2 regions of the Rhizobium tropici CIAT 899 genome follow, and region 2 is predicted to be linked to the other one. Evidence: riboswitches for the same ligand, from Rfam matches in the RefSeq annotation. Region 2 holds a riboswitch; the other holds the start of a gene.

Region 1 (4,804 bases), on a different replicon from region 2:
CGCACGTCCGGTGGTGCTGCGATCCACCAGTTTCGAAATTGGCCATGGTCGCTCCACTGCCCTGATCGGCCGATCGGGAGCGGGAAAGACGACGATCGTGAACCTCCTTTGCCGTTTTGTCGAACCTGACGAAGGCGAGATCCTGATCGATGGATTGCCGCTCAGCCGCATCGATCCCACGCAATGGCGAAACCGGCTCGCGCTTGCCAGCCAGGACCTGGAACTGGTCGACGGCACCATTTTCGAAAACATCGCCTATGGGCAGCATACCTCGCACGCTGAGGCGGAAGAGGCCGCCAGACTTGCCGAAGCGCATGAATTCATCGAAAAACTGCCTGACGGATACGCAACACTCGTCGGCTACAGGGGCGCGAGCCTTTCGGCCGGACAGCGCCAGCGAATAGCTCTCGCAAGGGCGCTCGTTCGCGATCCCGATATTCTCATTCTGGACGAAGCGACCAACGCCATGGATGGATTGTCGGAAGCTGCCATTGTCGAGACGCTGAAATTGCGAGCCGGTCGTCGCACGACGATCGTGATCAGCCATCATCGCAGCACGATCTCCTTCTGCGACGACGTTGTCATCCTCAGCGGCGGCCGCGTCCGCAACCAGACGGCATTTGCCGAGGTCGCGTCCCTCAGCATGGATCAGCTTTATGAGGACGAAGTGCTCGGCAAACAGTGACGCCAGGTGAGGCAACGGCCATTGGCGCGGCTTGGCTGACGGCGATGCCGGGGGTGCTTGCGACCGTACTTGGTGGTCCGTCACCTGCTCGCGGCTACATGCCGTCACTACCCATCCGTATCCTCCGAGCGGAGGGCATCCCAGAAAACGTGGCGAACCATAATTAGATTTTATTAAAATAATTCAAAAGCTTAATCGGCAATTCAGATCAGAAAGCCTTCTCACACCTCGCCCGAGATACCACCGAAATTGACTCTATCCACCTCGCAAGCTCGCCTGCACTCTTCCGATATTGCTCAAATTTCATACTCAGTTGCGCTTCAGTGCAACGCGCACCTTCTGGTCGCGGAAGATAGAAGAGGTAAGCTAGCATGATTTCGTTCTCCATTATGAAACCGGCACAAATCCAAGCAATGGCACGACTGTTACGGGCACGGCCATTGAGGGGCTGCACGTGATTGAGCGGGAAGGAAATTGAGGTAGCAGCGCGCCCATGACCGTGAGTGAACCGACCTCCAGGAACCACCGCTGCCCGATCGAAATCGTAGCCCGTGCTGTTTGGCTCTACTTCCGCTTCAATCTGAGCCTGCGCGATGTTGAGGAAATGCTGTTCGATCGCGGGATCGCCGTTTCCTACGAGACGATCCCCCGATGGTGCCGAAAGCTCGGCCCTGATTATGCGCGCCGCATACGCCACAAGGCGCCCACGAAAGGCGATGTCTGGCACCTCGCTGAGGTCGTGGCACGCATCAACGGTCAGAAAAGCTGGTTGTGGAGAGCGGTTGATCAGGACCGATATGTCAAGCGGCCACCTTTCAAACAACGTGACAACGCCGCTACCGGTATTTGAAGTTCTTCCCCTGCGAATTTGAATGATCAGCCGGAGCCGACCAATCGCGATGACGCGATTGGCAAATTTGGTTTCCGCGGAGCTGTCGTGGTCAAAAGAGCGACTTAAGCTGCCTTGATCGTCGGTGCCAGCCGCTGATAGGAAATAAGATCTTCGATCGTAATGAGATGAAGGCCATGTCGCTCGGCGAAAGCTTCCAGCTCGGGAAGACGGGCCATGGTGCCATCGTCATTGGCAACCTCGCAGATCACGCCGGACGCGGTCAGTCCTGCAAGTCGTGCGAGATCGACGGCTGCTTCCGTGTGACCCGGCCGGCCGAGCACACCTTCAGGATGGGCGCGCAGCGGGAAGATGTGGCCGGGACGAGCAAAATCGTCAGGCTTTGTTCCCGGCGTGACGAGAGCGCGGACGGTGGCTGCACGGTCGGCGGCAGAAATGCCCGTTGTGGTTTCCGGAATATAGTCAACCGAGACAGTGAAGGCGGTCTTCAGCATTTCGGTATTGCGGGGAACCATAAGCGGGATATCGAGCTCATCGAGGCGCTCTCCCTTCATCGCGACACAGATCAATCCACGCGCATGGTTCATCATGAATGCGATGGCCTTGGCGCTGATCGCGTCGGAAGCGATGACCAGATCGCCTTCATTCTCACGGTCGCGGTCGTCGACAACAACGACAATATCTCCGCGCGCTATCGCTTCAATTGCATCTTCAATTTTGGCAATTGCCATGTCTTCTGCCTTTCAAGGGTTCGCCGCTTCGGCGGCATCCATGGCCGATTTCTCAGCCACCGTTTTCCCTTGGGCGAACAAGGATGCGAACACGCCACGAAGCATGGCGTTGCAACATTGCTCTCTTCCATCCGGACTATGACCGTCGGCTCCGGCATCTCACCGGATCTGCTGACCCTCCGCTTCGACGGAGGCGCTCGCGGGCTCCGAGTTTCCTCGATACCGCCGGTGGGGAATTACACCCCGCCCTGAGAACATCTGAAACATAGGCGATCGGCAGCCGGAATCGCAAGAGGGGTTTCAGCATTCGGCCGCATTTCAATCACTTGAAACGCTGAACAGTCTGTTCGGCTCGTTTTTACGACATGATCAAGCCGCCATCGACATTGATGGTCTGGCCGGTGATATAGGCAGCGTCGTCGCTTGCAAGAAAGGTGACAAGGCCGGCGACATCCTCGCCGGAGCCCGCTCGCTTCATCGGGATGCCATCGACCCATTCCCTCATCAGTTCACCCGGGCCGTAATTGCCGAGCAGCTTGCCCCAAGCCTGGTCGTTGTAGGCCCACATGTCGGTCTCGATGATCCCGGGGCAAAACGCATTGACGGTGATATTCTCGATGGCGACTTCCTTGGCGAGGCTTTGCGTGATGCCCACGACCCCCATCTTGGATGCCGCATAATGCGGCGTGTAGATGAAGCCGTCTCGCGCCTGGCCGGAAGCCGTGTTGATGATACGGCCGCCGCGGCCATGCTTGCGCATGCGGGCAATTGCTTCCTGGGCGCAGAGAAAGACGCCCTTTGTATTCACCGCCATGACCTTGTCCCACTCGCTCTCGCTCATCTCCTCGATGCGAGCAATGGTGATGACACCTGCATTCTGTATCGAGACGTCGACGCTACCGAAGGCCTGTTCGGCGGCATCATAAAGCGCCTTGACACTTGCCTTGTCGGTAACGTCACCGACGAAAGAGACGGACTTCCCGCCGTCAACCTTGATCTGTTCGGCCACACCATGGACGCTTTCTTCGTTGGCTGAGACCACGAGATTGGCGCCTTCGCGCGCGAAGCGCTTGGCGATGGCCGCACCGATGCCGCGGCTGGCACCCGTTATGACCACGGTCTTCTTCTCAAAGCGTTGCATTTTTTTCCTTTCAAGGCGCCATCGGCACGCCGACGGCATCTGAGCCTTCTCGCTCAACCTGCTGCAGAAATGATCCCGGCAAATTCCGATGCCTTCAAAGAGGCGCCGCCGACGAGTGCCCCGTTCACGTTACTCAGGCCGAAGATTGCCGGCGCATTCGACGCCTTGACCGAGCCGCCATAGAGGATTTTGACCAAGCTTCCATCCCGGCCCATCCGTTCTTCCAGCAAGCGCCGGATCGCTGAATGGACCTCCTCAATTTGCTCGGAGGTCGGCACCAGGCCTGTCCCGATTGCCCAAACAGGCTCATAGGCGATCACGAGATTGGCGCTGTTTGCGCCCTGAGGAATGGACCCGCTCAACTGATCGCCGACGACTTCGATCGCCCGTCCTTCGTCGCGCTCATGCCGCGTCTCACCCACGCAGATAATCGCGATCAAACCCGCGCGATGAGCGGCAATTGCCTTTGCAAGAACGATGTCATTATCCTCTCCGTACGACATGCGCCGCTCCGAATGCCCAAGGATGATGTAGCGAACACCGGCGTCCGCCAGCATTTCCGCGGACACATCGCCGGTGTGGGCGCCGCACGCCTGGGCATGGCAATCCTGCGCGCCGATGACGAGATGCGATTCTCTAGCCCGCTCCACGGCGCGGTCGATCAGCGTGAAGGGCGGGCAGACGACGATGTCGCACGCCGCACTGCCCGTCAGTCCCTTCAGCGCCTCGATCTCAGCCTGGGAGGAGACGAAACCGTTCATTTTCCAGTTTCCAGCGATCAGCTTGCGCATGGCATCACCAGCAGCAGAAGCCGCCATCGACGAGCAGATCAACGCCCGTCACGAAGCTTGCGGCATTCGATAGCAGAAAGACGGCCGGACCGACCATCTCGTCAACATTGGCCATACGCTGCATCGGCGTCTGCTCTTCGAAGAGCTTGGTCTGATGCACCATTTCCGGGCGCGTATTCATTGGTGTTGCCGTATAGCCTGGCGAGATCGTGTTGACGCGGATGCCGCGGCCAACCCATTCCATGGCGAAAGATTTCGACATATGGATCACACCGGCTTTCGACGCATTGTAATGCGCCTGGCTTAGACCCCGATTGACGATGACGCCGGACATGGATGCGATATTGACGATCGAACCGCGGCCGTTCCTCAACATGGCGCGCGCTTCGGCCTGGCAGGACAGAAAGATGCCCTTGAGGTTGATATCCATCAGCGTCTGATACTGATCCTCTTCCATGTCCTCGGCAGGGTTGGCATTCGCAATGCCGGCTGCATTCACGGCCAGCGAGAGCGCACCAAGATCGGCCTCGGTACGCGCGACCGCTTCAGCCATGGACCCCTTGCTGGTAACATCTGCTGCAATTTCGATCGAACGGCGCCCGGCGG
Region 2 (4,804 bases):
TCGTTCACGAGATCGTGCCGGCGACCGAACCCGTCGCGGCCTATCTGAAGATCGCAATCGGCGCGCCGGTCATCCATCGTCGCGGCGTCATGACGGCCGACGGCATTCCGGTGGAATTGGGCGATTCCTATTATCCTGCCGAACGTTTTCCCGATTTCGACAAGGCTAGATTACAGCATCCGACAATTTCGGCGGCGCTCGCCAGCTACGGTGTCACGGACTACGAGCGGTTATCGACGGAGATCGAGGCGCGTATGCCGACGGCCGACGAAGCGCGGATCCTGCGCCAGCCGAAATCCGTCCCGCTGCTGGTGACGCGCAAGGTGGATGCGGATACCGACGGAGTGCCGATCACCTATTCGGAATCGGTTTGGCCGGCCGAGCGCACCACATTCAATCTCGATCTGCGGTGAGAATGCCCGGGGGAGTCTTGAGGCTCTCCGCGAGCTTGAATTAGCGGTGGGAGAGGATATTGACGACCTTGCCGAAGGGGTCGCGGACATAGAAGCGGCGGACACCCCACGGCTCGTCCGTGAGGTCGTACAATATGCCGAAGCCCATGGAGGTGGCACGCTGATAGAGCGTGTCGACATCGTCGACTTCGATGGAAAGGTCAGGGACGAGCGTTCCCGAACCGCCTTCGCTGGCGACGCTGATCTGCGGCACAGTTGCCGCTTCGGAGGCGAAGGTCAGGATCCAGCCGTGATCCATGACGATGTCGAGGCCGAGCAGGTCGTGGTAGAAAAGACGGGCCGTGGCAGGATCGGCGGCGGGCAGGTTCGGGATGATGCGTAGGACGGTCACTGACTTCCTCTCTGGTGGACATGGAGGCGGGCAGATGCCGCGCCTCCACCATGCTAAGCTTAAACTGTGACGGCGGGCAGCAGCTTGCCGCGCTCCGCCAGGATGTGGCGGCAGGCGCTGGCGACTTCACGGCCCTTGATGATGAAATGTTCCTTGAAGAACTGGATGTGCGCTTCCGATTCCTGGAAGTGATGCGGCGTCAGGACTGCCGACAGGATCGGCACGCCGGTATCGAGCTGGACGCGCATCATGGCATCGAGAACCGTATTGGCGACGAATTCATGGCGATAGATGCCACCGTCGACAACGAAAGCGGTGGCGATAATCGCGGAATAACGGCCGTTGCGGGCAAGCGTCTGAGCGTGCAGCGGAATTTCAAGCGCCCCGGGTACGTCGAAGATATCGATCGGCGGCGCGCCTTCGACTGTCTGCCATTCGGCAACGAAGGAATCGACCGAGTGATCGACGATATCGGCGTGCCAGCGGGCCCGAATGATCGCAATGCGGCTCGGTTGGGTGGAAATCGAAATGGTCATGAATTTTGCCTTTCAAGGGTTGTTGTCAAATATCCCTTGGGCGAACACGCAACATCGCAGCACCCCTCGCGGAGGAGGTGCGATCCTGCTTGCTCTCTTCCATCCGGACTATACCGTCGGCTCCGGCATCTCACCGGATCTGCTGACCCTTCCGAAATCCGGAAGGCGCTCGCGGGCTCGAGGAAACTCCCCATACCGCCGGTGGGGAATTGCACCCCGCCCTGAGAACGCGTGGACTATAGATGCTTTGTCTTATGGAAATCAAAGAAAAACGCCGGGCTTTTGACCCGGCGCCTGCGAATAATTTTCCAAAATGACGGTGATGGAGGGCTCTTTCTCAGTCCTGAATGACGAGCAGGTCGGAAGAGGCGAAGCGCAGCGTCACCTTCTCACCAACACTCGGAGGCATCATTCCCGGGCTGTTGAACATGTCGAAGGAAATCGTGTTGCCGGCGACATTCATGCGAGTGCGGATGACCGAGCCCAGGAAATGTGCCGAGGAGACTTCGCCCGTGAGGGCGGTATCGCCCTTGGCCGATTCCGCCAGCGAACCAGCTTCCGGACGCAGGGCAAGCGATACGGTATCGCCCGGCTTGTAGGCGGTCACCGACTGCTTCAGGGTCACACCCTGATCGCCGATCATGATGCGGTTACTGTCGGGATCGACGACCTTGCCTTCGATCAGATTCAGCGTGCCGACGAAGGAGGCGACGAAACGGGTTGCAGGCTTGTTGTAGATTTCGAACGGCGTGCCGATCTGATCGGCGCGGCCTGCATTCATGACCACGATACGGTCGGAGATGGACAGCGCCTCTTCCTGATCGTGCGTCACGAAAACTGTGGTGATGCCGAGCTGCTGTTGGATGGCGCGGATTTCCTCGCGCAGCGAGATACGGATCTTGGCGTCGAGAGCCGAGAGCGGCTCGTCGAGCAGGAGCACCTGCGGCTTGACGGCGATAGCGCGGGCGAGCGCCACGCGCTGCTGCTGGCCTCCGGACATCTGGTATGGATAGCGGCCGGCGAGATGATCGAGCTTGATGAGTGCCAGCATCTCCTTGACGCGCTTGTCGATGTCGGGCTTCGCCATGCCGGCCACCTTGAGGCCGAAGGCGACGTTGTCATGCACCGTCATGTTCGGAAACAATGCGTAGGCCTGGAAGACCATGCCGATATTGCGCTGGTTCGGTTTCAGCGCCCGCTGGTCCTTGCCATTGATCGACAGGGTGCCGGCGGTCGGCGTTTCGAAACCTGCGATCATGCGCAGCACGGTCGTCTTGCCGCAGCCCGACGGCCCGAGGAAGGAGACGAATTCTCCCTTCTCGATTTGCATATTGAAATCATGGACGACGTGAATGTCGCCGAAGGACTTCTTGATGTGGGTGAGTTCGAGAAAAGCCATGGTGAGAAGCCTTACGCCTTAATCGGAGCGGATTTTGAGAAACGGGAAACGAGCTGCAAGAGGCCCATGCTGAGCCAGGTAACGGCAAGCGCGATGATGGCCAGGGCAGAGGGCTCGTAAGCTCTGTTGGCGCCCATAAGCTGCATGTAGGGCCCGAATGCCGGACGGTTGAGCAGCGATGCCATGGTGAATTCGCCCATGACGATCGCAAGGGTGATGAATGCTCCGGAAAGCACACCGCTCATGACATTTGGAAAGATGCATTTGAACATGATGGTTGTCCATTTTGCACCAAGGCTTTCGGCAGCCTCCGTCAGCGTGCCGACATCAATGGTACGCATCGCCGTATCGACCGAACGATACATATAGGGCAGCGACAATACAATGTAGGAGCAGACGAGCAGAATGTTCGTCGTCGAATTATAGCCGGTCAGCGGCAGGATCGACGACGAATTATAGAGCCGCAGATAGCCGAAAACGATGACGATGGCCGGAATGACCAACGGCATCAAGGTGATGAATTCTACGACAGGGCGAAGCTGCGGCAGCCGCAACCGCACCCAATAGGCCGTGGGCACAACGAGCAGCATGCCGAAGATGATGGTCAGAAGCGCCATCAACATCGAGAAGCCAAAGGCCGTTATGAAGCCGAAATCCGAAAAGACGGAGGCATAGGCGTCAAAGCTGTAAGCGTTGCGCCGCATGCGCAGCGAGAACTCCAGCGTACCGATGAGCGGCACCAGGAAGTAGATGAGGCCGATGGCAACGGCGATCCAGGCGAAGAATTTTTGCAGCTTCATTTCTGCCACCGTTCAGCGCGCATGCGCATCAAGATATAAATGACGTTCGAAATACCGGTGATGACGATCATGCCCAGCGCCAGCGCATAGCCCAGATTGGCATTGTGCAGCACGTCGCCGCGGATCTGCGCATAGAGTACGATCGGAACGATATTCAGCGAGCTGCCGGTAAGTGCAATTGCAGTCGCGATGGCGCCGAACGAATTTGCAAACAGTAGCAGCGTCGTGCCAAGCAGGCTCGGCCAGAGGATCGGAAGGGCGACCATCCGCCAATATTGTCCATTGGTTGCGCCTAGAATGGAAGCCGCTTCTTGCCATTCCTTCTTCATGCCGTCGAGCGCAGGCGTAATGATCAGCACCATCAGCGGAATCTGGAAGTACATGTAGGTAATGGTCAAGCCGAAGAAGCTCAACAGGTTGAAGCCACTGCCGTAGAGGTTAAAGCCGAAATGAGCGAGCAATATCGTGACCAGACCCTGGCGGCCGAGTGTGGCGATGAACGAGAAGGCCAGTGGCACGCCGGCGAAATTCGATGCGACCCCCGAGAAGGTTAGGAAGGCGTGACGGATCCAAGTGGGAAGCCCGCCAAGGACCAGCGCCCAAGCCAGGTAAAAGCCGATGATCGCGCCACCGAGCGCCGAAGCGACCGAGATTTTGATGCTGATCCAATAGGCGCTCATGATCGTCGGCGTGAACAGGTCGGCGATGTTCTTGAGCGTCAGGCTGCCGTCCGGCGTTAGAAAGGCGCCTGCTATCAGATAGATCGTCGGAAGAATTAGGAACAGCAGCGCGAAGATCAGGAAGGGTGCTATTCCCAGCCAGTCGATGACTACACGCTTATTGATCATCGGAGTGGAACTGACCGTTGATGTTGTGGCGATGCTCATAATTGGCCCAATCCGCGGCGTCAGAAAAACGGAAACCTCCCCGCCGAAGCGGGGAGGTCATGTCAGGTCAAATTACTGCACGTTCGAACCGACGACAGAATCCCACTTGGTGGTGATGGCGGTCTTGCCGGCAGCCTGCTCGTCGAGCGTCGGGAAGACTGCCTTTTCATAGGCAGCAGCCGGCGGCAGCTTGTCGAGAAGCTCCTGCGGGACCTTCTTGTTCTTCGCCAGGTCGTTGAAGCGGATCGGGTGGCAATAGCCCTTCAGCCAGCCGATCTGGCCTTCGTCGGAATAGAGGAACTCCATCCAGAGCTTGGCAGCGTTCGGATGCGGCGCGAAAGCCGAGATCGCCTGAACATAAACGCCCGCGAGAACGCC

The links. Region 2 has a riboswitch for FMN ahead of RTCIAT899_RS11445 (6,7-dimethyl-8-ribityllumazine synthase). Riboswitches for the same ligand answer to the same signal wherever they lie in the genome.
Region 1: linked by a shared signal. The riboswitch ahead of ribB (3,4-dihydroxy-2-butanone-4-phosphate synthase) and the one ahead of RTCIAT899_RS11445 (6,7-dimethyl-8-ribityllumazine synthase) in region 2 are both predicted to bind FMN.

What each region holds. Positions count from the first base shown of each region.
Region 1 is NC_020062.1:1,366,283-1,371,086, forward strand. Features, by position in the region: gene RTCIAT899_RS28365 (ABC transporter ATP-binding protein) at 1-685, shown strand, start outside; partial or broken gene RTCIAT899_RS28370 (IS6 family transposase) at 1,179-1,487, shown strand; gene ribB (3,4-dihydroxy-2-butanone-4-phosphate synthase) at 1,640-2,266, opposite strand; FMN riboswitch at 2,382-2,526, opposite strand; gene RTCIAT899_RS28380 (glucose 1-dehydrogenase) at 2,625-3,407, opposite strand; gene tpiA (triose-phosphate isomerase) at 3,461-4,198, opposite strand; gene RTCIAT899_RS28390 (SDR family oxidoreductase) at 4,203-4,804, opposite strand, start outside.
Region 2 is NC_020059.1:2,345,315-2,350,118, reverse strand. Features, by position in the region: gene phnF (phosphonate metabolism transcriptional regulator PhnF) at 1-413, shown strand, start outside; gene RTCIAT899_RS11450 (VOC family protein) at 454-804, opposite strand; gene RTCIAT899_RS11445 (6,7-dimethyl-8-ribityllumazine synthase) at 864-1,340, opposite strand; FMN riboswitch at 1,428-1,573, opposite strand; gene RTCIAT899_RS11440 (ABC transporter ATP-binding protein) at 1,678-2,739, opposite strand; gene RTCIAT899_RS11435 (ABC transporter permease) at 2,751-3,539, opposite strand; gene RTCIAT899_RS11430 (ABC transporter permease) at 3,536-4,426, opposite strand; gene RTCIAT899_RS11425 (ABC transporter substrate-binding protein) at 4,499-4,804, opposite strand, start outside.